One region of the Streptomyces prunicolor genome, then DNA from elsewhere that is predicted to be linked to it. Evidence: riboswitches for the same ligand, from Rfam matches in the RefSeq annotation. Region 1 holds a riboswitch; each other region holds the start of a gene.

What was found. Region 1 has a riboswitch for cyclic di-AMP ahead of OG588_RS37165 (M23 family metallopeptidase). Riboswitches for the same ligand answer to the same signal wherever they lie in the genome.
Region 2: it holds a riboswitch for cyclic di-AMP, as region 1 does, so the genes downstream of both, OG588_RS42935 (peptidoglycan DD-metalloendopeptidase family protein) here and OG588_RS37165 (M23 family metallopeptidase) in region 1, are expected to answer to the same signal.
Region 3: it holds a riboswitch for cyclic di-AMP, as region 1 does, so the genes downstream of both, OG588_RS23700 (M23 family metallopeptidase) here and OG588_RS37165 (M23 family metallopeptidase) in region 1, are expected to answer to the same signal.
Region 4: it holds a riboswitch for cyclic di-AMP, as region 1 does, so the genes downstream of both, OG588_RS29465 (transglycosylase SLT domain-containing protein) here and OG588_RS37165 (M23 family metallopeptidase) in region 1, are expected to answer to the same signal.

Annotation. Positions count from the first base shown of each region.
Region 1 is NZ_CP108676.1:8,090,745-8,098,068, forward strand. It holds gene OG588_RS37155 (M16 family metallopeptidase) at 1-434, shown strand, start outside; gene OG588_RS37160 (pitrilysin family protein) at 431-1,819, shown strand; cyclic di-AMP (ydaO/yuaA leader) riboswitch at 2,036-2,195, shown strand; gene OG588_RS37165 (M23 family metallopeptidase) at 2,209-2,964, shown strand; gene OG588_RS37170 (GntR family transcriptional regulator) at 3,153-3,857, shown strand; gene OG588_RS37175 (HPr family phosphocarrier protein) at 4,079-4,360, opposite strand; gene OG588_RS37180 (GNAT family N-acetyltransferase) at 4,549-7,324, shown strand, end outside.
Region 2 is NZ_CP108676.1:9,466,468-9,473,791, forward strand. It holds gene OG588_RS42910 (aspartate aminotransferase family protein) at 1-630, shown strand, start outside; gene OG588_RS42915 (helix-turn-helix domain-containing protein) at 727-1,377, shown strand; gene OG588_RS42920 (DUF6126 family protein) at 1,374-1,499, shown strand; gene OG588_RS42925 (tyrosine-protein phosphatase) at 1,527-2,324, opposite strand; gene OG588_RS42930 (alpha-galactosidase) at 2,494-4,566, shown strand; cyclic di-AMP (ydaO/yuaA leader) riboswitch at 4,869-5,031, shown strand; gene OG588_RS42935 (peptidoglycan DD-metalloendopeptidase family protein) at 5,036-5,977, shown strand; gene OG588_RS42940 (SGNH/GDSL hydrolase family protein) at 6,173-6,958, shown strand; gene OG588_RS42945 (TetR/AcrR family transcriptional regulator) at 7,079-7,324, opposite strand, start outside.
Region 3 is NZ_CP108676.1:5,184,370-5,191,693, forward strand. It holds gene trmB (tRNA (guanosine(46)-N7)-methyltransferase TrmB) at 98-928, shown strand; gene OG588_RS23690 (PrsW family intramembrane metalloprotease) at 978-2,285, shown strand; gene OG588_RS23695 (aldo/keto reductase) at 2,298-3,242, opposite strand; gene OG588_RS23700 (M23 family metallopeptidase) at 3,295-4,302, opposite strand; cyclic di-AMP (ydaO/yuaA leader) riboswitch at 4,314-4,470, opposite strand; gene OG588_RS23705 (PP2C family protein-serine/threonine phosphatase) at 4,705-5,862, opposite strand; tRNA gene OG588_RS23710 (tRNA-Met) at 6,013-6,086, shown strand; gene OG588_RS23715 (alginate lyase family protein) at 6,172-7,324, opposite strand, start outside.
Region 4 is NZ_CP108676.1:6,410,726-6,418,049, forward strand. It holds gene OG588_RS29445 (LacI family DNA-binding transcriptional regulator) at 1-145, shown strand, start outside; gene OG588_RS29450 (RNA-guided endonuclease InsQ/TnpB family protein) at 226-1,479, opposite strand; gene OG588_RS29455 (TA system antitoxin ParD family protein) at 1,478-1,684, shown strand; gene OG588_RS29460 (HAD family hydrolase) at 1,774-2,580, shown strand; gene OG588_RS29465 (transglycosylase SLT domain-containing protein) at 2,701-3,180, opposite strand; cyclic di-AMP (ydaO/yuaA leader) riboswitch at 3,186-3,387, opposite strand; gene OG588_RS29470 (CocE/NonD family hydrolase) at 3,619-5,613, opposite strand; gene OG588_RS29475 (peptide MFS transporter) at 5,630-7,135, opposite strand.

The DNA.
Region 1 (7,324 bases):
TGCGGCTGGCAGGGGCGCCCTCCCTGGGGTGGCTGGACGTCAAGACGTCAGGTGACGTCGAGGTGCCGGTCATCGAGGCCGCCATCGACGAGGAGCTCGCCCGGTTCGCCGCGGAGGGCCCCACGGCCGAGGAAATGGAGCGCGCCCAGGCCCAGTTGGAGCGCGAGTGGCTGGACCGGCTCGGCACGGTCGCGGGCCGCGCGGACGAACTGTGCCGGTACGCCGTCCTGTTCGGCGACCCGCAGCTCGCCCTGACCGCCGTACAGCGCGTCCTGGACGTGACGGCGGAGGAGGTGCAGGAGGTCGCCAAGGCCCGCCTGCGCCCCGACAACCGCGCGGTGCTCGTCTACGAGCCCATCGCGGACGAGGATGCCGACGAGGACGACGAAGCGGCGGCCGAGGCCGGCGACGAGAACGAGGAGGCGGCCAAGTGACCGAGCTCGCCACGATGGAATTCCACCCGCAGCCCCAGGCCGGCGAGGCCAGGCCGTGGGCCTTCCCGGCCCCGGAGCGCGGGACGCTCGGCAACGGCCTGACCGTGCTGCGCTGCCACCGCCCCGGCCAGCAGGTCGTCGCCGTCGAGGTGCTCCTGGACGCACCCCTGGAGGCCGAACCGGCCGGCCTGGACGGTGTCGCCACGATCACCGCGCGGGCCTTCTCCGAGGGCACCGACAAGCACTCCGCCGAGGAGTTCGCCGCCGAGCTGGAGCGCTCCGGCGCCACCCTCGACGCGCACGCCGACCACCCCGGACTGCGCCTGAGCCTGGAGGTACCGGCCTCACGGCTGGCCAAGGGCCTCGGCCTGCTGTCCGACGCGCTGCGGGCGCCCGCCTTCGCGGACAGCGAGGTCGAGCGGCTGGTCCGTAACCGCCTCGACGAGATCCCGCACGAGACGGCCAACCCGTCCCGCCGCGCGGCCAAGGAGCTCTCCAAGGAGCTGTTCCCGGTGACCTCGCGCATGTCGCGTCCGCGCCAGGGCACCGAGGAGACCGTCCAGAAGATCGACTCCGGGGCCGTACGCGCCTTCTACGAGCGGCACGTCCGCCCCGCCACGGCCACCGTCGTGGTCGTCGGCGACCTCACCGGCATCGACCTGGACGCGCTGCTCGCCGACACCCTGGGCTCGTGGACGGGCTCCACCGCACAGCCGCGTCCCGTGCCGCCGGTCACCGCCGACGACACCGGGCGGGTCGTGATCGTGCACCGTCCCGGCGCCGTCCAGACCCAGCTGCTCATCGGCCGGGTCGGATCCGACCGGCACGACCGCGTGTGGCCCGCCCAGGTGCTCGGCACGTACTGCCTCGGCGGCACCCTCACCTCACGCCTGGACCGCGTCCTGCGCGAGGAGAAGGGCTACACCTACGGTGTGCGGGCGTTCGGCCAGGTGCTGCGGTCGGCACCCGACGGCACGGGTGCCTCGATGCTCGCCATCAGCGGCTCCGTGGACACCCCGAACACCGGTCCCGCGCTGGACGACCTGTGGACGGTGCTCCGCAAGCTCGCCGAGGGCGGACTCACCGACGCCGAGCGGGACATCGCCGTACAGAACCTCGTCGGGGTGGCGCCGCTCAAGTACGAGACCGCCGCGGCCGTCGCGAGCACGCTGGCCGACCAGGTCGAGCAGCACCTGCCCGACGACTACCAGGCGACGCTGTACCAGCAGCTCGCCGCGACCGGCACCGTGGAGGCCACCGCGGCGGTCGTGAACGCCTTCCCGGTGGACCGTCTGGTGACGATCCTCGTCGGCGACGCGGAGCAGATCAAGGAGCCCGTGGAGGCTCTCGGTATCGGCGAAGTGACCGTCGTCGCGGCCGAGTAGACGACCAGTAGCGAGCCGAAGAGCGGCACGCGCGCGCGTGGGGGCCCTGGTGACTGAAGAGTCATCAGGGCCTCTTAATGTCCGAATTGGGGGAGAGGTTGCCTGTCTGCCCTGTGGCATGTGCAACAAATTCCGTGATCCGTTTGGGGATTGAAAGTGGCCCCCCTTAGCGTCGGTCCGGCTGTCCGTCAGGCACCGCGCCGCACTCGCGGCACCGGACAGTCATCGCCGAGTCCCCGTACGGCGCGAGCCAGGGGAGCCGGGGACCCACGTCCCTGGGGTGAATCGGACGCCCGCGCGCACAGCGAGGGGGTCCGTAGGAGACCTTCCTGCTCCGAACCCGTCAGCTAACCCGGTAGGCGAGAAGGAAGGAAAGGACCAGCCACTCCATGGCGTTCACCCGCGCCACCGGGAAGCACCGTCGCCCGAGCCGGACCCACCGCACCACCGTTCGTGTCGCGAGTGTCGCGGCCCTCACCACCACCGGCGTCGTCGGCACCCTCGCCGGTGCCCCCGCGTTCGCCGCGGAGCCCGCCCCCGAACAGACCGGCCTCACCCCCGTCGTCGCGATGGGCGATTCCGTGGCCGAGAAGATCGACGCCCAGGCCGTCGCCCAGGAGCAGGCCGCCGCCGAAACCCTGGCCAAGGAGACCGCCCGGGCCAAGGCCGCCGCGCAGGCCAAGGCGGAGCGCGAGGCCGAGGTACGTGCCGCCCGCGCCGCCGAGCGCAAGAGGCTCAACACCTTCGTCGCACCGGTCACCGGCTCGTACGTCTCCACCGGCTACAAGACCGGCGGTTCCCTCTGGTCCTCCGGTGTCCACACCGGCATCGACTTCCACGCCTCGACCGGCACCTCCGTGCACGCGGTCGGCTCCGGCACCGTCGTCGAGGCCGGCTGGGGAGGCTCGTACGGCAATGAGGTCGTGATCAAGATGGCCGACGGCATGTACACCATGTACGGCCACCTGTCGTCCATCGGAGTCTCCGTCGGCCAGACGGTCACCCCGGGCCAGCAGATAGGCCTCTCCGGGGCGACCGGCAACGTCACCGGACCGCACCTCCACTTCGAGGCCCGCACGACCGCCGAGTACGGCTCGGACGTCGACCCCGTCGCCTACCTCCGCAAGCACGGCGTGAACGTCTGACGACTCACCGCCGCACTTCCCGAAGCCCTGGCCCATCCGGCCGGGGCTTTCGGCCTTTCCAGGGCCCATCTGTCCAAAAAATATGCATGGATTCCGGTCCGCCATCGGAAATTCCCGCTGATTGCAATAGAGTCACGGAACACACGTCAATCGTCGACGTTTCACGGGGATTAAGGCGGAGGTCGGACATGCGTATTCCGGCGCACTCGGTATGCACGGCGATCCGGGACGACATCGTCGCCGGTGTCTACGAGCGCGGCAGCCGGCTCACGGAGGAACTCCTCGCGCGCCGGTACGGCGTCTCGCGCGTCCCCGTCCGGGAGGCCCTGCGCACGCTGGAGGCCGAGGGGTTCGTGGTGACCCGGCGGCACGCGGGCGCGTGCGTCGCGGAACCGACCGAGCAGGAGGCCGCCGACCTGCTGGAGATGCGGATGCTGCTGGAGCCGCTCGGCGCCTCGCGGGCCGCCCAGCGGCGCACCGAGGCTCACCTGAAGGTGCTGCGCGGCCTCGTCAGGCTGGGCCAGGAGCGCGCCAGGAGGGGCAACAGCGAGGATCTGCGCTCCCTGGGCAGCTGGTTCCACGAGACGCTGGCCCAGGCCTCCGGGAGCCCCGCGCTGACCTCGATGCTGACCCAGCTGCGGCACAAGATCGCCTGGATGTACGCGGTGGACGTACCGGCCAACCCCGTGGAGTCCTGGGCCGAGCACGGCGCCATCGTGGACGCGGTGGCGCGCGGCGACAGCGAGCGAGCGCGGGCGATCACCGCCCTGCACACCGAGCGCGCGGGCACCGCGCACCGGCTGCGCTTTCCCGGCGGGGCGAACGGCGCGAACGGCACGGACCGTGTGAGGACTTCGCAACCTCCCGTAAACATGTCCGGCCTGCGGCATTAACACGGGCACCGTATACAAAGAGGAGATAATTCGCGGGGGATTATTTCTGCTGCCCGTAAGTGGAATTGCGAAGGGCTCGCCCGGTAATTCGGACGAGCCCTTCGAGGTTGTGTGCAGTGTTTTGCGGCGAAAAGCACCGCAACCATCAATTGAGGAACCCCTGCGGCGCGCAACCGCCTCCGCGAGAGCGGCGCCGGTCTAGGCGCAAAGAAGGGGATACCTCAGACGGTCTCGGGGAGTTCCTCAAGACCTTCGGCGACCAGCTTCGCCAAGCGGTCGAGGGCCGCGTCCGCGCCCTCGGCGTCCGACGCGAGGACGATCTCCTCGCCGCCCTGGGCGCCCAGGCCCAGAACCGCGAGCATGGAGGCCGCGTTGACGGGGTTGCCGTCGGCCTTGGCGATCGTCACGGGGATACCCGAGGCCGTGGTGGCCCGGACGAAGATGGAGGCGGGGCGGGCGTGAAGGCCCTCCGCCCAGCCGACGTTGACGCGGCGCTCAGCCATGTGATGCTGCCCTTCAGAGTCTCAGGGTTGTCTAGACCAGTTTCCCACACGTGAAGCGAGCCCGGAGCGGCCCTGTGGACCGTCCGGAGCGAGTCGTCGGACCGCGGCCTCGGCCCGACTTCCCCATGCTGCTTTCTCCCCCAGACTGCCTCGCGCCGTTGTCAGACGCGAGCCGTACGCTGGGGCCCATGCAGACCTCGTCGGACCGGCACGAGTACCCCGCCCACTGGGAAGCCGACGTGGTGCTGCGCGACGGGGGTACCGCGCGCGTCAGGCCCATCACCGTCGACGACGCCGATCGCCTGGTCAGCTTCTACGAGCAGGTCTCCGACGAGTCGAAGTACTACCGCTTCTTCGCGCCGTATCCTCGTCTGTCCGCCAAGGATGTCCACCGCTTCACGCACCACGACTTTGTGGACCGGGTGGGACTCGCGGCCACCGTCGGCGGCGAGTTCATCGCCACCGTACGCTATGACCGCATTAGTGCCGACGGGCGTGCCGCCACCGCCCCGGCCGACGAGGCCGAGGTCGCCTTCCTGGTGCAGGACGCGCACCAGGGGAGGGGTGTCGCCTCCGCCCTCCTGGAGCACATCGCGGCCGTCGCCCGCGAGCGCGGCATCCGCCGTTTCGCCGCCGAGGTGCTGCCCGCCAACAACAAGATGATCAAGGTGTTCACGGACGCCGGCTACACCCAGAAGCGCAGCTTCGAGGACGGCGTCGTACGCCTGGAGTTTGACCTCGAACCCACGGACCGGTCCCTCGCCGTGCAGCGCGCGCGGGAGCAGCGCGCCGAAGCGCGGTCCGTACGACGGCTGTTGGGGCCCGGGTCGGTCGCCGTCGTCGGGGTGGGGCGTACGCCCGGAGGGGTGGGCCGCAGCGTTCTCGACAACATCAGGGACGCCGGTTTCACCGGTGGCCTGTACGCCGTGAACAAGGCCTTCCCCGAGGAACAGAAGGACCTCGACGGGGTGCCGGCGTACCGCTCGGTGCGTGACATCGAAGGCCCTGTGGACCTGGTAGTGGTCGCCGTCCCGGTCGAGCACGTCCCCGAAGTCGTCACCGAGTGCGGCGAACACGGGGTGCAGGGGATCGTCGTGGTCACCGCCGGGTATGCCGAGAGCGGCCCCGAGGGACGCGAGCGCCAGCGCGAACTCGTGCGCCACGCGCGCACGTACGGCATGCGCATCATCGGGCCGAACGCCTTCGGGGTCATCAACACCTCCGCCGACGTACGGCTGAACGCGTCCCTCGCGCCCGAGATGCCCCGCCCCGGACGCATCGGCCTGTTCGCCCAGTCCGGTGCCATCGGCATCGCCCTGCTGTCCCGGCTGCACCGGCGCGGCGGCGGGGTCACCGGAGTCACCGGCGTCTCCACGTTCGTGTCGTCCGGCAACCGCGCGGACGTGTCCGGCAACGACGTCCTTCAGTACTGGTACGACGATCCCGACACCGACGTCGCCCTCATGTACCTGGAGTCCATCGGCAACCCCCGCAAGTTCACCCGCCTCGCCCGGCGCACCGCGGCGGCGAAGCCGCTGGTCGTGGTCCAGGGCGCCGGATCCGCCCCCCAAGGACATGCCGTACGGGCGACGCGGTTGCCGCACGCGACCGTGTCCGCCCTGCTGCGGCAGGCCGGGGTGATCCGCGTCGAGACGATCACGGAGCTGGTCGACACGGGGTTGCTGCTCGCGCGGCAGCCGTTGCCCGGCGGGGCGCGGGTGGCGATCGTGGGCAACTCGGAATCGCTGGGGCTGCTGACGTACGACGCGTGCCTCTCCGAGGGGTTGCGGCCGCTCGCTCCGCTGGATCTGACCACGGCGGCGACGGCGGTGGACTTCCATCGGGCGCTGTCCGGGGCGCTGGCCGACGACTCCTGCGACGCGGTGGTCGTGACCGCGATACCCGCGGTGGGGGAGGGCCCCGAGGAGGACGCGGCGCTGGCCGAGGCGTTGCGGTCGGCTGCCCAGGAGGTTCCCGGGAAGCCGGTACTGGTGGTGCACGTGGAGCTCGGGGGGCTTGCGGAGGCGCTGTCGGCCGCGATGAGCACGGCACCACAGGCTGGTTCCAAGACGCCCGGCGTCGAAGGCGGTGTCCAACCTGCCAGCCGTACCGAACGCCCGCCCACCGCGGTGCCGGCATCCGAAGGCGGCGGCCTCATCCCCGCCTACCCCGCCGCCGAGCGTGCCGTCCGGGCCCTCGCCGAAGCCGTGAAGTACGCCCAGTGGCGGCGCGAGGCCGTCGACCCCGGGCGGGTGCCCGAGTTCGAGGACATCGACGAGAAGGGGTCCGCCGAGCTGATCGGCGGCCTGCTCGCGCGCGGGCAGGGCCTCACGCTCGGCGTCGACGACACCTGCGAGCTGCTCGGGAAGTACGGCGTCGACGTGCACCGCGCGCTGCCCGCACCCACCCCCGACGCCGCCGCCGAGGCCGCCCGCACCCTCGGCTACCCGGTCGCCCTCAAGGCCACCGCCCCGCACCTGCGACACCGGGCCGACCTGGGCGGCGTACGCCTGGATCTCGCGGACGAGGACCAACTGCGGCGGGCGTACGCCGAGTTGGGCGAGCTGTTCGGGACGCCGCAGGAGCTGCGGCCGGTCGTGCAGCGGATGGCGCCGCGCGGGGTCGACACCGTCGTACGGGCCGTCATCGATCCGGCGGCCGGGGCCGTGCTGTCGTTCGGGCTCGCCGGAGCCGCCTCGCAGTTGCTCGGGGACACGGCGCACCGGCTGATTCCGGTCACGGACCGGGAGGCCGGTTCGTTGATCCGGTCGATCCGGACGGCGCCGCTCCTGTTCGGCTGGCGCGGCTCCACGCCGGTCGACACACCTGCCCTGGAGGAGCTGATGCTGCGGGTCTCGCGACTGGTCGACGATCATCCCGAGGTCGTCGCGGTGACCCTGGAGCCGGTCGTCGTGGCCGCGCACGGCCTGAGCGTGCTCGGCGCGTCCGTCCGGCTGGCCCCGC
Region 2 (7,324 bases), 1.4 Mb from region 1:
CACGAGGAGGGCGTGGAGCCGGACCTGGTGTGTGTGGCCAAGGCGTTGTCCGGTGGTTATGTGCCGGTCGGGGCGACCCTCGGCAAGGACTGGATCTTCAAGAAGGTCTACTCGTCCATGGACCGGGTGCTGGTCCACTCGGCGAGCTTCGGGTCCAACGCGCAAGCCATGGCCGCGGGTCTCGCCGTGCTGTCGGTCATGGAGAACGAGCAGATCGTCGCCAACGCCCGTGCCACCGGGGACCAGTTGAGGACCCGGCTTGCCGCGCTGGTCGACAAGTACGAGCTGCTCGCCGATGTGCGCGGCCGAGGCCTGATGATCGGCATCGAGTTCGGCAGGCCCAAGTCGCTGAAGCTGCGCAGCCGTTGGGCCATGCTCCAGGCCGCGCGCAAGGGACTGTTCGCGCAGATGGTGGTCGTACCGCTGCTCCAGCGGCACCGGATCCTCACCCAGGTCTCCGGCGACCACCTGGAGGTCATCAAACTGATCCCGCCGCTGATCATCGGCGAGCGCGAGGTGGACCGGTTCGTGGACGCCTTCACCGCCGTGATGGACGACGCGCACAGTGGGGGCGGGCTGATGTGGGACTTCAGCAAGACGCTCGTCAAGCAGGCGGTGGCCAACCGGTAGGGGGCTGCCGGTAGAGGGTTTCTGCCGGGCGACGTGGGCTTTTGCCTCTGGGGCAATAAATTTGCCGCAGAGGCAAGTCTGCGGCTCAATGGAGGTATGAGTTCTTCCGAGACCGAGCCGGAATCGCCGACCGGGCCAGAATCACAGATGGGACCGGCCGACGACCTGCCGGCCACCGTCGCACCCCAACTCCGCGCCCTGCGTCGCCGCGCCTCCCTCACCCTGGAGGTCGCCGCCCGCTCCGCCGGACTCTCGCCCGCTCATCTCTCCCGGCTGGAGACCGGGCTGCGCCAGCCCTCGCTGCCGATGCTGCTCGCGCTGGCCCGTATCTACGGTACGACAGTCTCGGATCTGCTCGGCGAGACGGTCACCGACCGGGAAGCCGTCGTACGCGCCGCCGACATGGAACCGACCTACGCCGGCGGCTGGACGTACTGGCAGGCCGGCGCCCACGGCCGCGGGATGCAGTCGTTGCGCGTGCGCATCCCGCACGGCTCCCAGGGCGACATCGTGCGCGTGCACCCCGGCGAGGAGTGGCTGTACGTCCTCAAGGGCCGGCTACGGCTACGCCTCGGGGACACCGCGCACGTCCTCGCGCCGGGCGACAGCGCGCACTTCGACTCGCTCACCCCGCACCGGCTGGCCGCCGCCGACGAGACCGGTGTCGAGGTCCTGTTCGTCCACACCCTGCTGCAGAGCCCCACGGCCACCCTGTGCCTGGGCCCGATCACCGGAGAGACGCCATGAGCGGCAACAACATCGAGGACAAGTTCCCCCGCGCCCTGTGGGTGCGGCTCATCATCTACATCGCTGTCGGCCACCTCTTCGCGGCCTTCATCTACCTGCTGTTCTCCGTGGGCGCCAAGTAGCCCGCCGCAGCGGCCAGTTCAGTCGTTTCAGCCGAGCAGGCGCTCGCGCAGCCGCTCCCGGGTCTCCGGGGTGATCCCCAACCCCTGCTCCAGATAGGCGTCCACGCCGCCCCAGGTCTCCTCGACGGTCTCGAAGGCCGCTGTCAGATACTCGGCGCGGGCGTCGAAGAGGGGGCTGAGGAGCTCCATCACCTCGGGGGAGTAGGCCGAGGCGGAGGAGCCGCTGCGACGCACCTTGTAGCGGCGGTGCTTCGCGTTCGACTCCAGGTAGTCGGCCACGATCGCCTCGCGCTCCACGCCCACGGCGAGCAGCGTCACGGCTATCGACAGGCCCGCGCGGTCCTTGCCCGCCGCGCAGTGCATCAGCGCGGGAACGCTGTCCTCCGCGAGCGAGTGCAGCACCTGGGAGTGCTCGGCGGTGCGCTCCGTGACGATCGTGCGGTACGAGGTGATCATCCGGTGGGCGCCCTTGCCGTCGCCGAGGATCCCGCGCAGCTGGTCTGTCTCGCCGTCGCGGACCATCTTCCAGAACTCGGAGCCGTCCGCCGGGTCGGACAGCGGCAGATTCACATTGCGCACGCCGGGCAGCTCGACGTCGGGACCCTCCAGCTTCTGGTCCGACGCGTTGCGGAAGTCGAAGATCGTGTGCAGCCCGAGGGAGGTGAGGAACGCCGCGTCCTCGTCGGTCGCGTGCGCCAGATGACCGCTGCGGAACAGCACCCCGTGCCGCACCCGCCGTCCGTCCACCGTCGGCAGCCCGCCCACATCCCGGAAATTGCGCACTCCGGACAACTCCGGCTCGGTCGACGGAATCTGCTGCGTCACGAGGACTCCTCCCACTCGGCCCGACGACGCGGCTCACCGGCGGGCACGCTTCCGACGATACGACATCGATTCCACAGGCTCTGAGTTGTCCACAGGCGTTGCCTCGCAGGCCTCGGCCATTGATGATGTTGCTGCTTGAGTGGACTTGTTCGAATCTGTGAGGGACCTGATGCTGGAGATCGCCGAGAACGGCCGTACGTGGGTGCTGTCGGGCCCCACAAGCAGCTACGCCGTCCATCTCACCGAGCACGACGAGCTGCTCCACCTGCACTGGGGCCCGGTGATCGCGCTCGCCGACGCCGAGGAACTCGCCGCCCGCCCGCTGCCCGTGGGCTCCTCCTTCGAGTCCCCGCTCGACGGACGCGAGGAGTACCCCGTCGAGGGCGGCCCCCGCTTCGCACGCCCAGCCCTGTCCGTGCGCACGCCCGAGCGTCGCGGCACGGAGTGGACCTTCGAGCGGTACGACACCGAGGGCGACGAACTGCGGCTCCGGTTCCGGGACACCGGCCTCGCGATCACGTTGCACTACCGGACGCGCGGCGACGTCGTAGAGCGCTGGACGACCCTCGACAACGAGGGGGACGAGGCGCTGGAGCTGCTGCGCGCCGACTCCGCCGTGTGGACGTTGCCCGAGCGGGAGGGGTGGCGGCTGTCGCAGTTGCACGGGCGGTGGGCCGCCGAGTCGCGGCTGGTGCGTTCCGACCTCACCTACGGTGAGAAGGTCATCGGCAGCCGGCGCGGACACACCGGGCACCAGCATCTGCCCTGGGTCGCGCTCGACCTCGACGCCACCGAGGAGCGCGGCGAGGTCTACGGCTGCGCCCTCGGCTGGTCGGGGTCCTGGCGGATCGCCGTGGCCCAACTCCCGGACGCGCGCGTGCAGATCGGCGGCGGCGCCGGGTACGACGACTCCGGGCTGCTCCTCCTGGCGCCGGGGGAGTCCTTCACGACCCCCGTCTTCGCCGGACTGTGGAGCGACGCCGGCTTCGGCGGCGCCAGCCGCACCTGGCACGACTACCAGCGGACGTATGTCATCCCGGACGCGGACCAGGACCGGCCGGTGCTCTACAACTCCTGGGAGGCCACGCAGTTCGACATCTCCGAGGAGCAGCAGGGCGTGCTCGCGCGGCGCGCGGCGGCGGCCGGGGTCGAGCTGTTCGTGGTCGACGACGGCTGGTTCGGGAAGCGCACCAGCGACCGCGCCGGACTGGGCGACTGGACCCCGAACCCGGACCGCTTCCCCGGCGGCCTCAAGCCGCTCGCCGACTACGTGCACGCGCTCGGCATGCAGTTCGGTATCTGGGTCGAGCCCGAAATGGTCAATCCGGACAGCGATCTGTACCGCGCGCATCCCGACTGGGTGCAGTTCCAACCCGGACGAAAGCGGACGGAGTTCCGCAATCAGCTCGTGCTGAACCTGGCTCGCGAGGATGTCCAGGAATACCTCTGGGAGCGGCTCGACACGCTCCTCACGAGCGCCCCCATCGACTACGTGAAGTGGGACTTCAACCGCTGCTTCACGGATGCCGGCTGGCCCGGTGACGCCTATCCGCAGCGCCTCTGGGTCGACCATGTGCGCGCCCTGTACGCCCTGTTCGACCGGTTGCGGGCGGCCCACCCGGGCGTCGCCTTCGAGTCCTGCTCCGGTGGTGGCGGCCGGATCGACCTCGGCATCATGAGCCGTACGGACCAGGTGTGGACCTCGGACAACACCGACCCGCTCGACCGGCTCGCCATCCAGCACGGCTTCAGCCAGATCCACCCCGCGCGCGTGATGGCCGCCTGGGTCACCGACAGCCCGAACACTCAGCTCAACGACCGGGTCAGCAGCCTGCGTTTCCGGTTCGTGAGCGCCATGGCCGGGGTGCTCGGGGTGGGCGGCGACCTCTCGGAGTGGACCGAGGAGGAGCTCGCCGAGGCCCGCCGTTGGGTGGACCTCTACAAGGAGATCAGGCCTCTCGTGCAGCACGGCGACCTCCACCGGCTGCGCCCGCCGAGCGGCGGACTCAGTGCCGTGCAGTACGTGCGCGGCGACGAGACCGTCGTCCTCGCCCTGCTCCAGGCGCAGCACTACGGTGAGCCGCTGCCGGCGCTGCGGCTGCGCGGGCTCGACCCGACAGCTTCGTACGAATGCCTCGAAACGGGTGAAGTACACCGGGGGGCCGTGCTGTTGCACCACGGGTTGCGCACCGGGCTGCGCGGTGACCTTGATGCGACGGTTCTCCGGCTGCGTCGCATCTGAGCGCTCTGTCCTAATTGCAGCCTTCGTTCCAACTCGCTCTGGAATAAGGGGACCTGAGGGGCGTGTACGTGAGCAGCGTCATATTCGTGACCGTGGGTCGTTGGTCATGTTCACGTAATTGACGTGCTTTTGCAGGGGAATTGAGGAGTCGAGGCCCGGGGAATTCACGGAGGGTGACTGTGAATTCCCACAGGCAATCACAAGAAACGCAAATCCGTGGAACCTCCTGCTTGTCCCTTTGCGTCTTCCTCGCTTACGTTCGCCACCAATCCGGACGGACGCCCAATCCTGCCGCCGACCGGACTCCGTACTCACCCACCCGTACGCGGCAGGAGCGGGGGACCCACAGGTAAGACGCCTGTTCCGGTCTCCGGAACGGGCTTGGGGTTAAGTCGCGACCAGCGCGCGGCCGGGCATCTCCAGCTCGCACCCGACAGCTCACCTCGCAGGCGCCGGAGAGGAATTCGTCATGCCCGCGAAGGGTAAGCACCGCCGCCCGAAGGCCCAGCGCCTCACCCGCTCGATAGCCGTAGCCGGAACCGGCGGTGCCGCGCTCGCCCTTCCGCTCGTGGGGGCTGCAGGCGCTCATGCCGCCCCTTCGACTTCCGCTCCGGAAAAGGCAGTTCAGTCCGTTCCGGCGGTTGAGAAGGCGGCGACGGAGAAGGCGGCGACCGCGAAAACCGCGGGCGTCAAGACGTATTCGGTGAAGGCGGGCGACTGGCTCGCGAAGATCGCCGAGGAGCAGGATGTCACCGGCGGTTGGAAGAAGATCTACCAGGACAACCGCGAGGTCATCGGTGGGGACCCGTCGCTGATCCACCCGGGCCTGAAGCTCTCCCTCGGCAAGAAGGCCTCGACGGGCGGGACGGACACCGGCACTTCGTCCAAGTCGTCCGGTACTTCGTCTTCTTCGTCCTCGTCGTCCTCTGCTTCTTCTTCTTCTTCTTCTTCGTCGAAGAGCAGCTCGGCCGCGCAGAGCGACAACAGCACCAGTACCTCCACCGGTTACACGCTCCCTGTGACCGGCGGCACCATCGGCACCGGCTATCACGTCGCGGGCAGCATGTGGTCCAGCGGCTATCACACCGGCGTCGACTTCGTCGTCCCGACCGGTACCACCGTCAAGGCGGTCGCCGCGGGCACGGTCGTCTCGGCGGCCTACGACGGCGCCTACGGCAACGAGGTCGTCATCCGGCACGCGGACGGCGAGTACTCGCAGTACGCCCACATGTCGCAGCTGTCGGTCTCGGCCGGCCAGACGGTGACCGAGGGCCAGCAGATCGGCCTCTCCGGCGCGACCGGCAACGTGACCGGCCCGCACCTGCACTTCGAGATCCGGACCACGCCGTACTACGGCTCGGACGTGGACCCGGTCGCCTACCTGCGCTCGCACGGCGTCACCGTCGGCTGACACCGGAGCCCGGAGCCTGGCGCCGGGCAGTTCCGGGGTCAACGCCCCTGATCAGAGGGTTATTCCGACTTTGGACAACCCTTTACAAGTGGCTTATATCACCGCCCGTCAACCCCTAAATACGATCGCGTAGGTCACAGCTCAGGGTGAATTATGGTTGCCGTGGCTAACGATTCGAAGAGTGACAACAGATCAGTGATCGGGTCGTACGTGGCGGTGGGGGACAGCTTCACCGAGGGCGTCGGCGATCCTGGGCCCGACGGGGCGATGGTCGGCTGGGCCGACCGGTTCGCGGTACTGCTCGCGGACCGGCGGCCCGAGGGCGACTTCGAGTACGCCAATCTCGCGGTGCGCGGGAAGCTGCTCGACCAGATCGTGGCCGACCAGCTCACCCGGGCCAAGGAGATCGGGCCCGACCTGGTCACCCTGGCCGCGGGCGGCAACGACATCATCCGTCCGGGCACCGACCCCGACGAGGTCGCCGAGCGCTTCGAACGCGCGGTCGCCGACCTCACCGCCGCCGTCGGCACCGTCATGGTGACGACCGGCTTCGACACCCGCGGCGTGCCCGTGCTCAAGCATCTGCGCGGCAAGATCGCCACCTACAACGGACATGTGCGGGCCATCGCCGACCGCTACGGCTGTCCGGTGCTCGACCTGTGGTCCCTCAAGACGGTCCAGGACCGGCGGGCCTGGGACGGCGACCGGCTCCACCTCTCTCCCGAGGGGCACACGCGCGTGGCACTCCGCGCCGGCCAGGTCCTCGGCGTCGAGGTCCCGGCCGACCCGGACCAGCCCTGGCCCCCGCTGCCGCCGCGCGGCACGCTCGACGTCCGGCGCGACGATGTGCACTGGGCGCGCGAGTACCTGGTGCCGTGGATCGGGCGCCGACTGCGGGGCGAGTCCTCGGGGGACCACGTGGAGGCGAAGGGCGCGCTGTCTCCGGACGACATCAAGATGCGGATCGAGCGGGTGGCCTGACGGGGCGACGCGCCGATAGGGCGACGCGGTAACGGGGTGACAGGTGCGGAGCTGCCCCCTCGGAGAGGCGGCATTTTTCGGAAGGCGTCTCCTCGAAGAGGCGGCTTTTGAAGGGACGGCTCAGGGAGCGGCCAACGCCGCCCGCTCCAGGCCCAGTTCCCGTGCCAGCGCCTCGTCGACCCACTCCAGGGCCCGCGTCCGCGACACCGTGCCCCCGTAGGCGGTCATCTGTACGGCGAGCCCGTCGAGGAGGGCTGTCAGGCGCAGGGCGGTGGTGGCCGGGTCCGGGCAGTGGAACTCGCCCACGGTCACTCCCTCGGCGATGACCTCGGAGAGGGCCTGCTTCCACTGGCGGTCGAGATCGCG
Region 3 (7,324 bases), 2.9 Mb from region 1:
CTCGCACTCGCACTCGCACTCGCACTCGCACTCGCACTCGCCAGACAACACAAGCCACGCAGACGCAAAGGCGCCCGCCCAGTAAAATCACCGCATTGTGTCTGACTCCACCAACACCCCCGCCGCCCCCACCGAGCCCGCGCAGCGAACCCGGCCCAAGGGCGAACCCCGTTTCCCCGACGGGCCGACGCCCGACCCCGCCGGCTCCCACTTCGAGCGCCGCATCCGAAGCTTCCAGCCCCGCAGAAGCCGGGTGACAGCCGGCCAAGCGGACTCCCTGGAACGCCTGTGGCCCAAGTGGGGCCTGGACATCGACGGCCAACGGAACCTCGACCTCTCCGAGTTGTTCGGGAACAACAACCCGGTGGTGTTGGAGATCGGCTTCGGAATGGGTGAGGCGACCGTACAGATGGCCGCCGCGGCCCCGGCGACGAACATCCTCGCCGCCGACGTACACACCCCGGGCCAGGGCAACCTCCTGGGCCTCGCCGACCACCACGGCCTGTCCAACATCCGGGTCGCCAACGGGGACGCGATCATCCTGCTCCGCGAGATGCTCGCCCCGGACTCGCTCGACGGACTGCGCGTGTACTTCCCGGACCCCTGGCCCAAGAAGCGGCACCACAAACGCCGCCTGATCCAACCGGAGTTCCTCACCCTCGCCGCGACCCGGCTCAAGCCCGGGGCGACCGTGCACTGCGCGACCGACTGGGAGCCGTACGCGGAGCAGATGCTCGAAGTGCTGGACGCGCATCCGGAATTCGAGAACAGCCAACCTGAGGGCGGTTTTGCGCCCCGTCCGGAGTTCCGGCCGCTGACCCGTTTCGAGGGCCAGGGACTGGACAAGGGTCATGTCGTGAACGATCTGCTCTTCCGTCGCGTACCCCACGACGACCAGACGACGACCAGCACTGACGACCAGCGCTGACGCCAGGCTCCCTCGCGGGCCGTGCCCTTACCTCGTTAGGGTCGATGCCGTGGCCACGTTTCCGCTCCACCCCCCGCACCCCGGCCACCCCGCCGGTGGTGTGTCCGGGCACGGGCCGCGGGAGCGGTGGTGGCAGCGGAAGTGGGTCCGTTACGGCGGGCTGATCGCCCTGCTCACGCTCTCCGGGCTCGTCATCCTCGCGCTGGTCCGCCAACAGACCGGTACGGAAGGGTTCTTGGTGGGCCTCGGGCTCGCCGTACTCCCCGTACCCCTCCTCGTCGCCGCCTTCCGCTGGCTGGACCGCGTCGACCCCGGGCCCTGGCGGAACCTGCTCTTCTCCTTCGCGTGGGGCGCCTGCGCCGCGGCCCTGATAGCGATCGTCGCCAACAGCTTCGCGACCAGGTGGATAGCGACGACCACCGCCGACCCGACCAGCGCGGACACCCTCGGCGCGACCGTCATAGCGCCGATCGTCGAGGAGTCGGCGAAAGCCGCGGCCGTACTCCTCGTCTTCCTGTTCCGCAGACGGGACTTCACCGGGATCGTCGACGGGGTGGTGATCGCCGGGGTCACCGCCACCGGCTTCGCGTTCACCGAGAACATCCTCTACCTCGGCACCGCCTTCGGCACCGACCAGCTCACCGGCGACCGCGGCTTCACCTCCGTCACCGCGGCGACCTTCTTCGTGCGCATCGTCATGTCCCCCTTCGCGCACCCCCTGTTCACCGTCCTCACCGGCATCGGCTTCGGCATCGCCGCGCTCTCCCCCGACCGCCACCACATCCGCCGCGTCCTGGTCCCGCTGACCGGCCTGCTCCTCGCGATGGGCATGCACGCGATCTGGAACGGCTCCTCGACCTTCGGCCAGTACGGCTTCTTCGAGGTCTACGGCCTCTTCATGGTCCCCATGTTCGGCCTGCTGACCTGGCTCGCGGTCTGGACCCGGCAACGCGAACTGCGCACCGTGCGCGAGGAGTTGCCCGTCTACGTCTACGCGGGCTGGCTGACCCCGGCCGAACCGTTTGTGCTCGGCTCGATGAAGGCACGGCGGCTGGCCCGCGACTACGCCCGCCACCACCTCGGCAGACCGGCGGGCCGCTCGGTCGCCCAGTACGAGGCCTACGCGACCTCCCTGGCGTTCCTACGACACCGGGCCGGGCGGGGTCGCGCCGGCGCCGACTTCGTCGTACGGGAAAGGGAGTTGCTGCACGAGCTGTGGCTGCGGCGGGAGGTGGCGCGGCCCGCGCTGGACTTCGCGGCGCGGCGGACGGCGCCGCCGGTACCGGTGGTGGTGCCGCCGTGGCCGCCGGTGTACGGGTCGTACGGGACTCCCCTGTACAACCCGTACCGGTCATAGCTCCAAGGACAGCTACGCCGACGCCTGCGTGAGGCGGGCGATCTCCGCGTCCGTCAGCTCCAGTTCGGCCACGCCCAGCAGTGCGGGGAGTTGCTCGACCGTGCGGGCGGAGGCGATCGGGGCCGCGACCGTGGGCTGGGCGGCGAGCCAGGCGAGGGCCACCGTGGCGACCGGGGCGTCATGGGCCTGGGCGACCTCGTCGAGGGCGGTCAGCACCTGCTGGCCGCGCTCCGATTCGAGGTACTGCGCCGCGCGCCCGGCCCGCGGGCTGTCGACCGTCGTACCGGGGCGGTACTTGCCGGTGAGGAAGCCGGCCGCCAGCGAGAAGTAGGGGAGGGCCGACAGTCCGCCGCGTTCGGCGACGTCCCGCAGCTCGCCCTCGTAGGTGTCGCGCGAGACCAGGTTGTAGTGGGGCTGGATGGCGACATAGCGCGCCAGGCCCTCGCGGTCGGAGAAGTCGAGGGACGCCTGGAGTCGCTCCGGCGAGATGTTGGAGGCGGCGATGTGCCGCACCTTGCCCGCCTTGACCAGTTCGTCGAGCGTGCCGACGATCTCCTCGACCGGCACTTCCTCCTTGTCGAAGTGCGGGTAGTACAGGTCGATGTAGTCGGTGCCCAGGCGGCGCAGGGAGGCGTCGGCCGCGGCCTTGATGTTGGCGGCGGACAGACCGAGGTAGTCGGGGTGCTGGCTGACCTTGGTGGCGATCACGACGTCGGCACGGTTGCCGCGGGACTTGAGCCACTTGCCGATGACGGTCTCGGACTCACCGCCCTTGTTGCCCTCGATCCACGCCGTGTACGAGTCGGCGGTGTCGACGAAGTTGCCCCCGGCGGCGGTGTAGGCGTCGAGCACGGCGAAGGAGGCCGCCTCGTCGGCGGTCCAGCCGAAGACGTTGCCGCCGAGGTTCAGCGGGAAGATTTCAAGGTCGGACCGGCCCAGCTTGCGAAGAGAAGTCATGCTCCACGTCAACCGCCGGACCGGAACCGGATATTCCAGACCCTTGAGGCCCTTAAGGGTTGAGGCCCTTGCTGCGCAGCCAGGGCGCCGGGTCGCTCGCGGTGGCGGCGCCGTTGATGTGCACCTCCAGGTGGAGGTGCGGTCCGGTCACGTTGCCGGTGGCACCCACGCGGCCGATGACCTCACCGGTGGAGACCTTCTGCCCGACGCTGACGTTGATCGAGGACTGGTGGCAGAACCACAGCTCGGTGCCGTCGTCGAGGGTGAGGATCGTGCGGTACCCGTACGACCCTGCCCAGCCCGCCTCGGTGACCGTGCCGCTGTGGATCGCCTTGATCAGCGTGCCGGTGGGAGCGGCGAAGTCGAGACCCGTGTGGTACCCGGAGGACCACATCGAGCCGGCCTGGCCGAAGGTGCCGGTGATCGTGTACGAGCCGACCGGCAGCGTGTACTGCTTGGCCAGCGCGGCGAGCTTCGCGGCCTCGGCCTTCTTCTTGGCGGCGGCCTCCGCGGCCTTCTTCGCGTCGGCGGCCTTCTTCGCCGCGTCCTTCTCGGCCTTGGCGGCGGCGTCGTCGACCTGCTTGGCGACGGCGGCCTCGACGGCCGCCTTCGACTTGCCGTCGACCTGGAGCTGCTGCAACTCGGCCTGCTCCATGATCCGGTTGCGCAGCAACTCGCCCGCGTCCGAGGCGCCCTTGGCGGTCTCGGTCCTGCTGACGCCGACGCTGCTGAGCGCGGTCGCGGAACCCTTGGGGGTGCTGGAGGAGTCGTCCAGCAGATGACCCACGGAGGGCAGGTCGGGCATGGAGATCGAGACCGGCGGCTTGCCGGTGTTGGCGCTCGCCATACCGCCCGCGCTGACGGCGGCTATGACACCGACGCCCAGGACGGTGGAGCTGCGGGCGAATCCCCCGCCACCACGCTGCTTGGCGACACGGTGCTTGCCGCGGTTGGGAGCAACGGTCTCCGCGCTGGGATTCCACTCCTCCCAGGGGCCCTCGTCGGGGCGGTAACCGCCGTAGACGACAGGGGCTTCTGGGGCAGCCTGGTTGGACGCCACGTGGGCGTGCTCCTTTCCTTCCTTCTCGCCTACCGGGTTAGCTGACGGGTTCGGAGCAGGAAGGTCTCCTACGCGCGTAAACCGGCCGTGTTTCCACGGCAGTCGACGAGCGATTCACCCCAAGTGGTGGTTCCCCGGTTCCCTTTCAGGATTCGGCGCGTGCGCACGGAGCCATCTCTAGTGACGGCTGGGACGACCGCGCTGCGTTATCGAACGTTAATAGACACGGGCGCCCGTTTCCAAGCTGTTCGGCTTGATCATTAACCTTTCCTTGCTGGACGAACGGCCCACCACCGGCGAAAAACGGGCGAGTTGGCCAAGTCTCAGGATTCCCACAGGTATTGACGGTGTATCAGTTGTTATGCGGAGGGCGCTCGACCGGTCACGGCCCGTGATATCCGGTCAGGGATGGCGTACGGCGATCATCGCCATGTCGTCCGTCATCCAGCCCCCGGAGTACCGGCGCGCCTCCCTGGCGAGGATGCCGAGCAACGCCGCGGGGGTACGGAAGGTCCGGCCGGCCAGCCGCTCCCCGGGGTCGTAGAAGACACCGCGGGAGTCGCGCGCCTCGGACAGGCCGTCGGTGTACACGAGGAGGGTGGCCCCGCCCGGGAACGCGAACTCCTCGGCGCGGTCGGGCCAGACCCCCAACTCGCCCATTCCCAGGGGCAGTGCGGGCTCCTGGACCTGCAACGTGCTTACGGTGCCGTCCTCGTGCAGGAGCAGCGGCGGCGGGTGTCCCCGGTCGACGATCCGTACGACGCCGTCGCCGTGCGGGAGTTCGGCGAGGACGGCCGTGGTGAACCCCTCGAACGCGTCGAGCCCGTCGCGCCGGGTGCCCTCGCGCGCCAGCGCCCGCTCCAGCCGCTGCGCGACCGCCTCCAGGGTGGCCTCCTGCTCGGCGGCCTCCCGGAACGCCCCGATGACCACGGCGACGGCGGCGACCGCGCCCATGCCCTTGCCGCGCACATCGCCGACGACCAGCCGTACGCCGTGCGGGGTGTCCTGCACCGCGTACAGGTCGCCACCGATGAACGCGCCCTCCTGCGCCGCCTCGTACCGTGCCGCGATCTCGAACCCGCCGATCCGCTCGGCCGGTTCGGGCAGTACGGCCCGCTGGGCGGCCTCGGCGATCTCGCGCGCGGAGGCGAGCTGTTCGCTGCCGCGGCGGACCAGGACGTTGATCAGGACGGCCAGGACGGCGACCGTCGCGACGGTGGCCGCCTCGGTGATCGCGCCGGTGTGAAGGACTATGCCGAGCCTGAGGTGGATCGCGAGGACGACGGCGACGGAGGCCAGGCCGGTGAGCACGGTGCCGCGCCGCGAGTAGAGCGGGGCGGCGACCAGCGGGGCAGCGGTGAAGAACGGGGCCGCGGTGAAGTCCTGCGGGGTGAGGTAGTCGTAGAACGCCCCGCCGATCAGCAGCAGCGCGGGGAGTCGGCGGACGACGGCGCGGGCGTACGAGATCCGCCGGCCCTCGCCCTCGGGGTGGGGTGCCGGGTAGGCGCCGAGGCCGGGGTCGGGCGTGGGATCGCCGGGGAGGCGCCCGCCGGCTCGCACGTACGGACCCTCCTCCACGCGTCCAGGTTTCCCCGGGCGGGGGCGGACGGCGAGTGGTGTGGGCCGACCGGATGAAGAGGCCGGAGGTGGCCCGGAGGCAAAGGTGGTGAAGGAGGCCCCGCGGATGGCGTATGGTTGGGAACACAACGGCGCGGGGTGGAGCAGCTCGGTAGCTCGCTGGGCTCATAACCCAGAGGTCGCAGGTTCAAATCCTGTCCCCGCTACTCAAGGCCGAAGGCCGGAATCCAGAAATGGGTTCCGGCCTTCGGTGTTTCCGGCTGACTTCGATCAGCGGTGTTCTCGGTGACTTCAGTCCGCGGTGTTCCCGGCGTGCGTGAGGGTCTCCCAGGAGACGAAGAGGTCGTCGCTGCCGGCCGGCCGGGTGGACTCGGCGAGCTTGTGCGCGGCGGGCACCTTCACGCCGAGCCGGCCCTCCAGGTGGTTGACGGCGACCTCCAGGTCGGGGCCCATGTTCCGGTCGACCTTGCCGCCGCACAGCCAGGCGGGCGCGGGCTCGCCGAGCTGGTAGCGGGCGTGGAATTCGAGGGCCGCTTTGAGCCGGTCCTTGACCCCGTCGTAGAGGTCGACGCCCTGGTGCCAGGCGGTCTCGGCGATGTGCGCGGTCGCGGCCAGCGAATACCCGACGTGCTTGAAGTTTCGGCACGTCTCCTGCGCGACGCCGTCCTTGAAGGTCGTCTGCTTGAACCAGTACGTCGTCAGCTTCTGCGGTGTGGTGAGCTTCGAACCCACCGGGGTGAGCGGCACCTTGCCGTCCTTGGCGAGGTAGAAGTAGGCGGGCACGCGGTCGCGGAAGCGTTTGACGGCCGCGTCGAAGGCCTTGTGGTCGTCGAGGAACACGGCGATGCCGATCGCCGCGTCCGTCATCGCGAGGTCCCAGTTGCCGTTGTAGTCCGGGAGGTCCTTGGTGACTTCCGGCTCGTAGGCGGTACGCAGCATCGTCCCGAAGCGCTTGACCCGGTCCGCCGGCCACCCCGCGCCGGGCGCGTACCGCACGATCTCCGCCGCCCGCACCCAGGTCGAACCGGCCCACGCGGTCTGCAGTCCGGCGTCGTCGGAGGTGTGCTCCTTCATCTTCGCCGACCAGTCGTCCATGATCTCCCGCGCCTTCAGCGCGTGATGCTGCTTCCCGGTGATGCTGAACAGCAGCGCCTGCGTGTACGCCGCGATCGCGTCCTCGCGCTCCTCGACACAGCCGTGCGCGGCCTTGCCGTTCCAGGGGCAGTCGACGTCCGCGTACGGCTTCGCCGTGTACTTGTACGACCCGTACTTGCTGTCCCGCATCCCGAAGTACGCCTTCAGCCAGGGCTGTTTGCCGGCGGTGACGTTCTTGCGTACGGCGTCCAGCTGGGCCTTGCTGACGAGTACCCCGGGGTGCGTGAACGCGGCGCTTGCGGGGAGTGCCCGGGCCATGGTTCGCGTGCCGGTGTCCGCCGTTCCGCAC
Region 4 (7,324 bases), 1.7 Mb from region 1:
CATCACCCCGGCCCTGACGACCATGCGCCAGCCCTACGACCGCATCAGCGCCGAGATGGTGCGCATGCTGTTGGCCCAGATCGCCGGCGAGGACACGGCGGGCGTGATTCTGCCTACGGAACTGGTGGTACGGGAGTCGGCATAACGGTCGTAATTGTCAAACCAACCGGAACACGGGTACACGCATTTGAATCCTCCCCCTCGTAGATGAAGGGGATTCCTGGCTCAGGCCGCCTCCGGGAGCGCGGCTCCTGGAGGTCTTACGCCCTCGACACCAGCCGGGTTGAGACCAGCCCGGACGAGCATCACACGGGCGGAGTTCTTGTCTCTGGGAGAGACGCTTCCGCATGTGGTGCAGGTGTAAGTGCGTTCGGACAGCGGCAGTGCGTGCTTGGTTCTCGCTCCGCAGGTGGCGCAGTCCATGGTGGTGTGGGCCGGGTGCACCAGGTACACGATCCGGCCGTGTTTGCGGGCCATCTCCAGCAGAGCCCGTTTGGTGGCGCCGATCGCCGCGTCGGCGGCCTTGCGGGCCATCGTCGACTTCGCGAGGAATTTCGGGCGGAAATCCTCCACTGCCACGGCGTCGTGATCACGTACTACTTGCTTGGCCCATTTGCGGCTGGTGTCCTGCCGTTGCCTGGTGACCTTTGCGTAGGTTTTTGCCCGCCACTTCTTCGCCTCGCGATAGCCCTTCGAGGCGGCCTGCCCCTTCTTCGGCTTGCGGCGGGCCACCATGCGGTCGTACCGCGACAGCCTGGCCTGGGCCCGCTTCCCGTGCTGCGGATGCGGGAGGTCGTGGGTGTCGGACGTAGTGGTCGCGGTCTCCTTCACACCCCAATCGACACCGATCACCCGGCCGGTCCCCGGCAGCGTCTGTACCTCGGCGGGGACTACGAACGAGCAGTACCAGTGCCCCAGGCTGTCTTGGTACACGCGGACTGAGGACGGCTCGGCGGGCAGGTCCCTCGACCACACCGGTGACAGGACGATGCCCCCGGCCAGGTGCAGGCGGCCGTGCTTCAGGCGGAAGCCGCGCTTCGTGTAGTTCAGGCTCGGCAGTGCCTCGCGCTTCTTCTTCGGGCGGGGCATTCCCGCCCGCTGCCGCATCGGCAAGCCAGCTTTGATGTCCTTCATTGCCTTGGCTCGGGACTTGCTGAAGTCGCGGATGGTCTGTTGCTGGGGAACCGACGAGCCCTCACGTAGCCACGCCATCGAGATTCGGGCTGTGGTCAGCATCTTGTCGAGCTGTGCCGGGCCGCATGTTGTCTTCTCGCCTGTGACCTTGTTGCGGCCGTGGACCTCGCGGGACGTGGCCACGGATTCGTTCCACACCCACCGGCACCGCGCCCATTCGCCTTCAAGGCCGGAACGGGCGGTGGAAGACATGCGGATGCGGAAGGTGTACCGGGCGTGCCCGGCATCCTCCGCGGCCACCTGTAATGCCGTCATGGCTGCACAGTAGCTATATGGTGGCTGCATGGTCAATTTTAATGTCCGCTTCCCTGACGACCTGCATGCTCGGGTCCGCACTCAAGCGGCTGCCGACCGGCGGTCCATCAACTCCGAGATCCTGTACTTGATCGAGGTCGGGCTCGCTGCCGTCTTGGCGGACGCTGGATCGCCCGGCGGTGATCCGACTACCCCTGCTCTGCTGCCTGAGAAGCCGGATTCATCCTCGGCGTGAATGCAGAGGCATCTCCGGCTAGCCGGTGAAGGCAGGAGCCGTCCGGTTCGTGTCGAGTCGGTGGGGCGTTCCATCCGTATTCTCTGATCATGGCCGCCCCCCTCGCATATGCACTGATCGCCACCGACCTGGACGGAACGCTGCTGCGCGGCGACGACACCCTCTCCGACCGGTCCCGCGCCGTACTGCGGCGGGTGGCGGAGGCCGGTGCCCGGCACCTCGTCGTCACCGGCAGGCCCGCCCCGAGGGTGCGGCCCCTCCTCGACGACCTTGGCTCCAGAGGGCTCGCGGTGTGCGGACAGGGCGCGCAGTTGTACGACGCCGGCGCGGACCGTCTGCTCTGGTCGGTCACCCTGGACCGGGAGTTGGCGGAGACCGCGCTCGGCAAGATCGAGGCGGAGGTGGGCCAGGTGTACGCGGCGGTCGACCAGGACGGCGTGGACGGCCTCACCCTGATCGAGCCCGGCTACCTGATGCCGCACCCCACGCTTCCGGCGGTACGGGTAGGCAGGCGCGACGACTTGTGGTGCGAGCCGATCAGCAAAGTGTTGCTCCGTCACCCGGCCCTGGAGGACGACGAGTTGGCGTCCACGGCGCGCTCGGTGGTCGGTTCCCTGGCCTCGGTCACCATGTCGGGCCCCGGCACCGTCGAACTCCAGCCACTCGGCATCACCAAGGCGACGGGACTGGCCCTGGCTGCCCGCCACTTGGGCCTGACCCCGTCCGACACCATCGCCTTCGGCGACATGCCGAACGACATCCCGATGTTCGACTGGGCAGCGCATGGAGTGGCGATGGCCAACGCTCATCCCGAACTCAAGGCGGTGGCAAACGAGGTGACGTCCTCGAACGAGGACGACGGAATCGCGGCCGTACTGGAAAGACTCTTCAGCTGAAACGAGCCCGTCTTTTAGGGGCGCGGGGCTGTGTCTATTTGCGGCTCCGCCGCGCGGGCGCGACCAGCCACGACGGCGCTGCAGACAAACAACAACCCGTCGTGACTGGCCCAACAGTTTCTAGTAGGCGCCGTACACGTTGTCGATGGACCCATACACGGCCGCCGCGTAGTTACAAGCAGCGGTGATGTTCGCAACCGGGTCATACGGATCAAACGAAGTCCCGGCAACGTGATACGCGTTGAACGTCGGGTCGATCACCTGAAGCAACCCCTTCGACGGCGTACCGGCCGCCGCGTTGGAGTCCCAGTTGTTGATCGCGTACTGGTTACCGGACGACTCACGGATCACGTTCCGGTAGATCCCGTTGTACGTACCCGGAATCCCCTTCTGCGCCATGATCGCGAGCGACTCCCGAATCCACCCGTCAAGGGTGTTGGGGTACCCGGCAAGCGTGGTCGAGGCGGTGGTGGTCGACGTGGTGGCCGCGGACGCGGTGGTCGCACCGACGACAGGCAGCGCGAGGATCGCGACACCGGTACCGGTGAGAACGGCACGGCGGACGAGGCGGGCGCGGCGGGACTGAGCGGATGCAGGCATGACGAGGTTCCTCTCCGTCGCCTGCGAGGTGAGCTGTCGGGTTCGGGCTGGGAGGTGCCCGGCCGCGCCCTTGCGGACGTGACTTAACCCCAAGCCGTTCCGGTCGCGACGACCGGCCCGGCGACTTACCTGGTTCCCCCGCTCCTGCCGTGCGAGAAGTTCGTGACTGGGATGCCGGGCGGCGGCAGGATTCGGCGTTCCGCTCGACAGGCCGGGAAACTATGCGAGAGCACATGTCCGGAACAAGTGGCGGAATCACACCTAACCCCTATTGACCTTGGTCTGAGGCGTATGGGGCACTTGATCCTTTGCGCGAGCCAAGGGTCAACTGTCAAATGCCGTAAGGGAAAACGCGGGCAGACCGGGACACAGGTCACGCACAGAAACGCGTGACCCAACTCACGGGAGGATTAAGAACGGCAAATCGGGCATTCGCCCTCAACTGGCAGTTCTCGGAATCCTTTTCTCCCATGTGCGGTGGAAGATCACTTCTTCGCCCTCGGTGCAGATGACCTCGTTCGAGGTAATAAATTCCGTTTCGTCACAAGTGATCTCCGACCGCGTCCGCACGGTCGTGTCCCACCCCAGCTCCGGCCGGTGCAGCCGGATCGACCAGTCCGACCGGGTGCGCGCCGACAACGGATCCGACTCGTCGATCGTGTACGTCTCCAACGCGTCCTCGGTGAACTCCAGCCCGTCCGGGTACACGCGCGTGCCGCCGTACCGGGGGTCCACCTCCAGCCGCCACTCGCCCTTCGCCACATCCCGTACGACCAGCCGCTCGGGCCGCGGTTCGTCCAGCGTCGCCGGGTAGTTGACCCCGAGCGGCTCAGCCTCCTCCGGCTCCTCGAAGCGAATGTCGCCCGCCAACTCCTGCTCCCGCACGGGGAGTTCGAGCGCGCTGCCCTCCGGGTCCAGCGTGAACCCCGTCGACGACTCCGGCTGCGGCCAGATCCACGGCCAGTACGCCGACGACACCGCGAGCCGGATGCGGTGCCCGGGCGGGAACGCGTGCCCGATGCCGTTCAGCTCGAAGGTCACGTCCTCGGTGGTGCCCGGCGTCCACGGCACCGCCCGGTCCCGCCCGTGCCGCGCCGACAGGTTCAGCACACCCCGGGTGACCAGGGTCGAGGCGCCGTCGGGGGCCACGTCGCACAGCCGGGCGATCACCTGCCCGCGCGGCACCTCGCAGGTCAGCCGCAGCCGCACCCTCGGCCGCCCCAGCACCCACGTCTCGGCCGGTACCTCGAACTCGAAGCACGCGGAGCGCGCATCCTCGTCCCGCTGGTCCGGCGGCAGATCGGCGTCGTTCCCAAAGGGGAAGAAACGGCCCGCGTCCACGCCCGTGTGCATGGGCGAGCGGACGATCACAGGCGCACCCCGGAGGCCGTACGTCGTCGTCTTCACGTGCGGCGAGGGCCACGCGGGCTCGCCGACCCAACGGCCCGGGAGGGTGTCGTAGACCGTGGCCGGCGGGTGGGAGTCGCTGACGTAGGCCCGTAGGAGGGGGTCGGACGTGACGCCGGTGTCCTCGCCCTTCAGCCAGTGGTCCCACCAGCGGAGGGTCTCCTGGAGGAAGCCGATCGCGGGGCCCGGCGGCAGGCCGCGGTCCGGGTACTGGTGGGACCAGGGGCCGATCAGGCCGCGTACGCGGTCCGGCGGGAGGCGTTCGACGAGCCGTAGGACCGTGTCGCGGTACGGGTCGTGCCAGCCGCCCACCGCGAGGACGGCCGCGCTGATCGCGGTGTAGTCCTCGCAGACGCTGCCGTGCTTCCAGTAGTCGTCGCGGATCTGGTGGGCGAGCCAGGTGTGGATGAACGGGTCGATCTGTTCGAGGCGCTTGAGCCACATGTCGCGCCAGATCAGGCCCGCGTACTCGGGGTCCGGCGGGCGGGCCACGAAGGCGAGCATGGTGGCCGCCCAGGCGTGCAGGTCGACCGCGAGGGCCGAACCTCCCATGTAGTGCACGTCGTTGTCATAGCGGTCGTCCGTCGAGCAGACCGTGACGATCGCCTTCAGCGGCTCGGGAGCGAGGGCCGCGATCTGGAGGGAGTTGAAGCCGCCCCAGGAGATGCCGAACATGCCGACCTTGCCGGTGCACCAGGGTTGCGCGGCAAGCCAGTTGACCACTTCCACGCCGTCGGCGAGTTCCTGCGCGTCGTACTCGTCGCCGGGGGCACCCTCACTGTTGCCGTGCCCGCGCACGTCGACCCGGACGGAGGCGTAGCCGTGGCCCGCGTACCAGGGGTGGCGCTGGGCGTCCCGGGGCGCGGTCCAGTCGGTCAGGCGGTACGGGAGGTATTCGAGGAGCGCGGGGACGGGTTCGTCCGTCACCGGGCGCCACACGCGCGCGTAGAGGCGTGTTCCGTCCGTGAGGGGGATGCGGATGTCCTCGCGGGCCGTCTCGTGGGGGAAGGACGTACGGATGCGCATGAGGGGACCCCTGGGTTCAGTGGACCGGATGCATGGTGCGGCGCAGCCACGGCGCCGCGGCCATCACCGCGAGGCCCGCGGCCACCGCGATCGCGCCGTTGACGCCGAAGTAGGCCGGTTTGGAGACGTCGTCGTAGAGCTTCACCGTCTGGGCCTGGATGCCGTTCGCGAGGGCGAGGGACAGGAACCAGAGGGACATGGTCTGGCTGGAGAAGGCGGCCGGGGCGAGCTTCGTGGTGGCCGACATGCCGGAGGTCTCCAGGAGGATGTCGCCGAGCCCCAGCAGGAAGTACGAGCCGACGATCCACCAGGCCGACATGCGGTAGGCGTCGCCGCTGTGCCCGCTGGTCGGCAGGACCATCAGGAGGAAGGACAGGCCGCCGAGTACGACGCCGATCGCGATCTTGTTGGAGGCGTGCGGCTGGCTGCGGCCCATGCGGACCCAGAGGGCTGCGACCACGGGTGCGAGGCCGACCTCGAAGGCACCGAGCGCGCTCGCGTACCAGCTGGCGGGGAAGTCGAAGCCCAGGATGGTCGTCTCGGCGTTCGACGCGGCCAGCAGCATCATCGTCGAATAGGCCTGGAAGAGAATGAAGTTGAAGACCGTGGAGGCCAGGAACAGCACGATGTACGGGCGCAGTCGGCCGCGTTCGGCGGGGGTCACGCGTGGGCTCGTGAACATCACCGTGAAGAAGACGACGGGAGCGATGACCGAGATGACGGTGAGCAGGTCGACGAAGCGGCCCATCGTGAGCCAGCCGGCGAGGGCCAGGCCGGTCGCGAGCACGGCGGCCGCCAGGATTCCTACGACGATGAGCCGCACCGCGCGGCGCAGCGCGTCCGGCGCGAGCGCGAACTCCGCGGTGTTCCTGCGACCGGCCAGGTGACGGCGCCCTGCGACGTACTGGATGAGCCCGAAGGTCATGCCGACCGCGGCCGCCGAGAAGCCCCAGTGCCAGCCCTCGTGGTCGCCGAGCCAGCCGGTGATCAGCGGGCCCGCGAAGGCGCCGATGTTGATCGCCATGTAGTAGAGCGCGAAACCGGCGTCCCGGCGCTCGTCCTCGGTGCGGTAGAGCTTGCCGACCATGGTGGCCACGTTGGGCTTGAGCAGGCCGGTGCCGGCGCTGATCAGGCCGAGGCCCACCCAGGTCATCGTGGCGGTCGGGACCGCCATCGAGTAGTGCCCGCAGGCGATGAGGATGCCGCCCCACAGCACCGCGCGGTACGAGCCGAGGATGCGGTCCGCGAGCCAGCCGCCCGCGACCGAGACGAGATAGACCAGTGTTCCGTAGGCTGCGGACACGGACGCGGCCGTTCCGGACGACATGCCCATGCCGCCGTGCGCGACGGTATCCGCGAAGTAGAGGACGAGGATGGCCTGCATGCCGAGGAACGAGAAGCGCTCCCAGACCTCGAGCCCGGAGAGCGTGAGCAGCCCCTTGGGCTGGCCGAAGAAGGCGTGGTCGTCCTCGGGGGGCGGTTGGTCGTCGGGTTCGGCTTCCAGTGCGGTTCGAGACACCATCCACTACTTCCGCGTAAGTCGATAAATATCCGTTCTTATCAGGTGATCGAAAACATACCGGTCGTGATCCGATACCGCCCCCGCTGGACGGGGTGGGCGGCATGGGTGATCGAAAGCTGACCGGATACGCTGACTTGAGTGATACCAGCGACCTATCGACAATCCGTGTGACCGCCCAGGGACACCAGC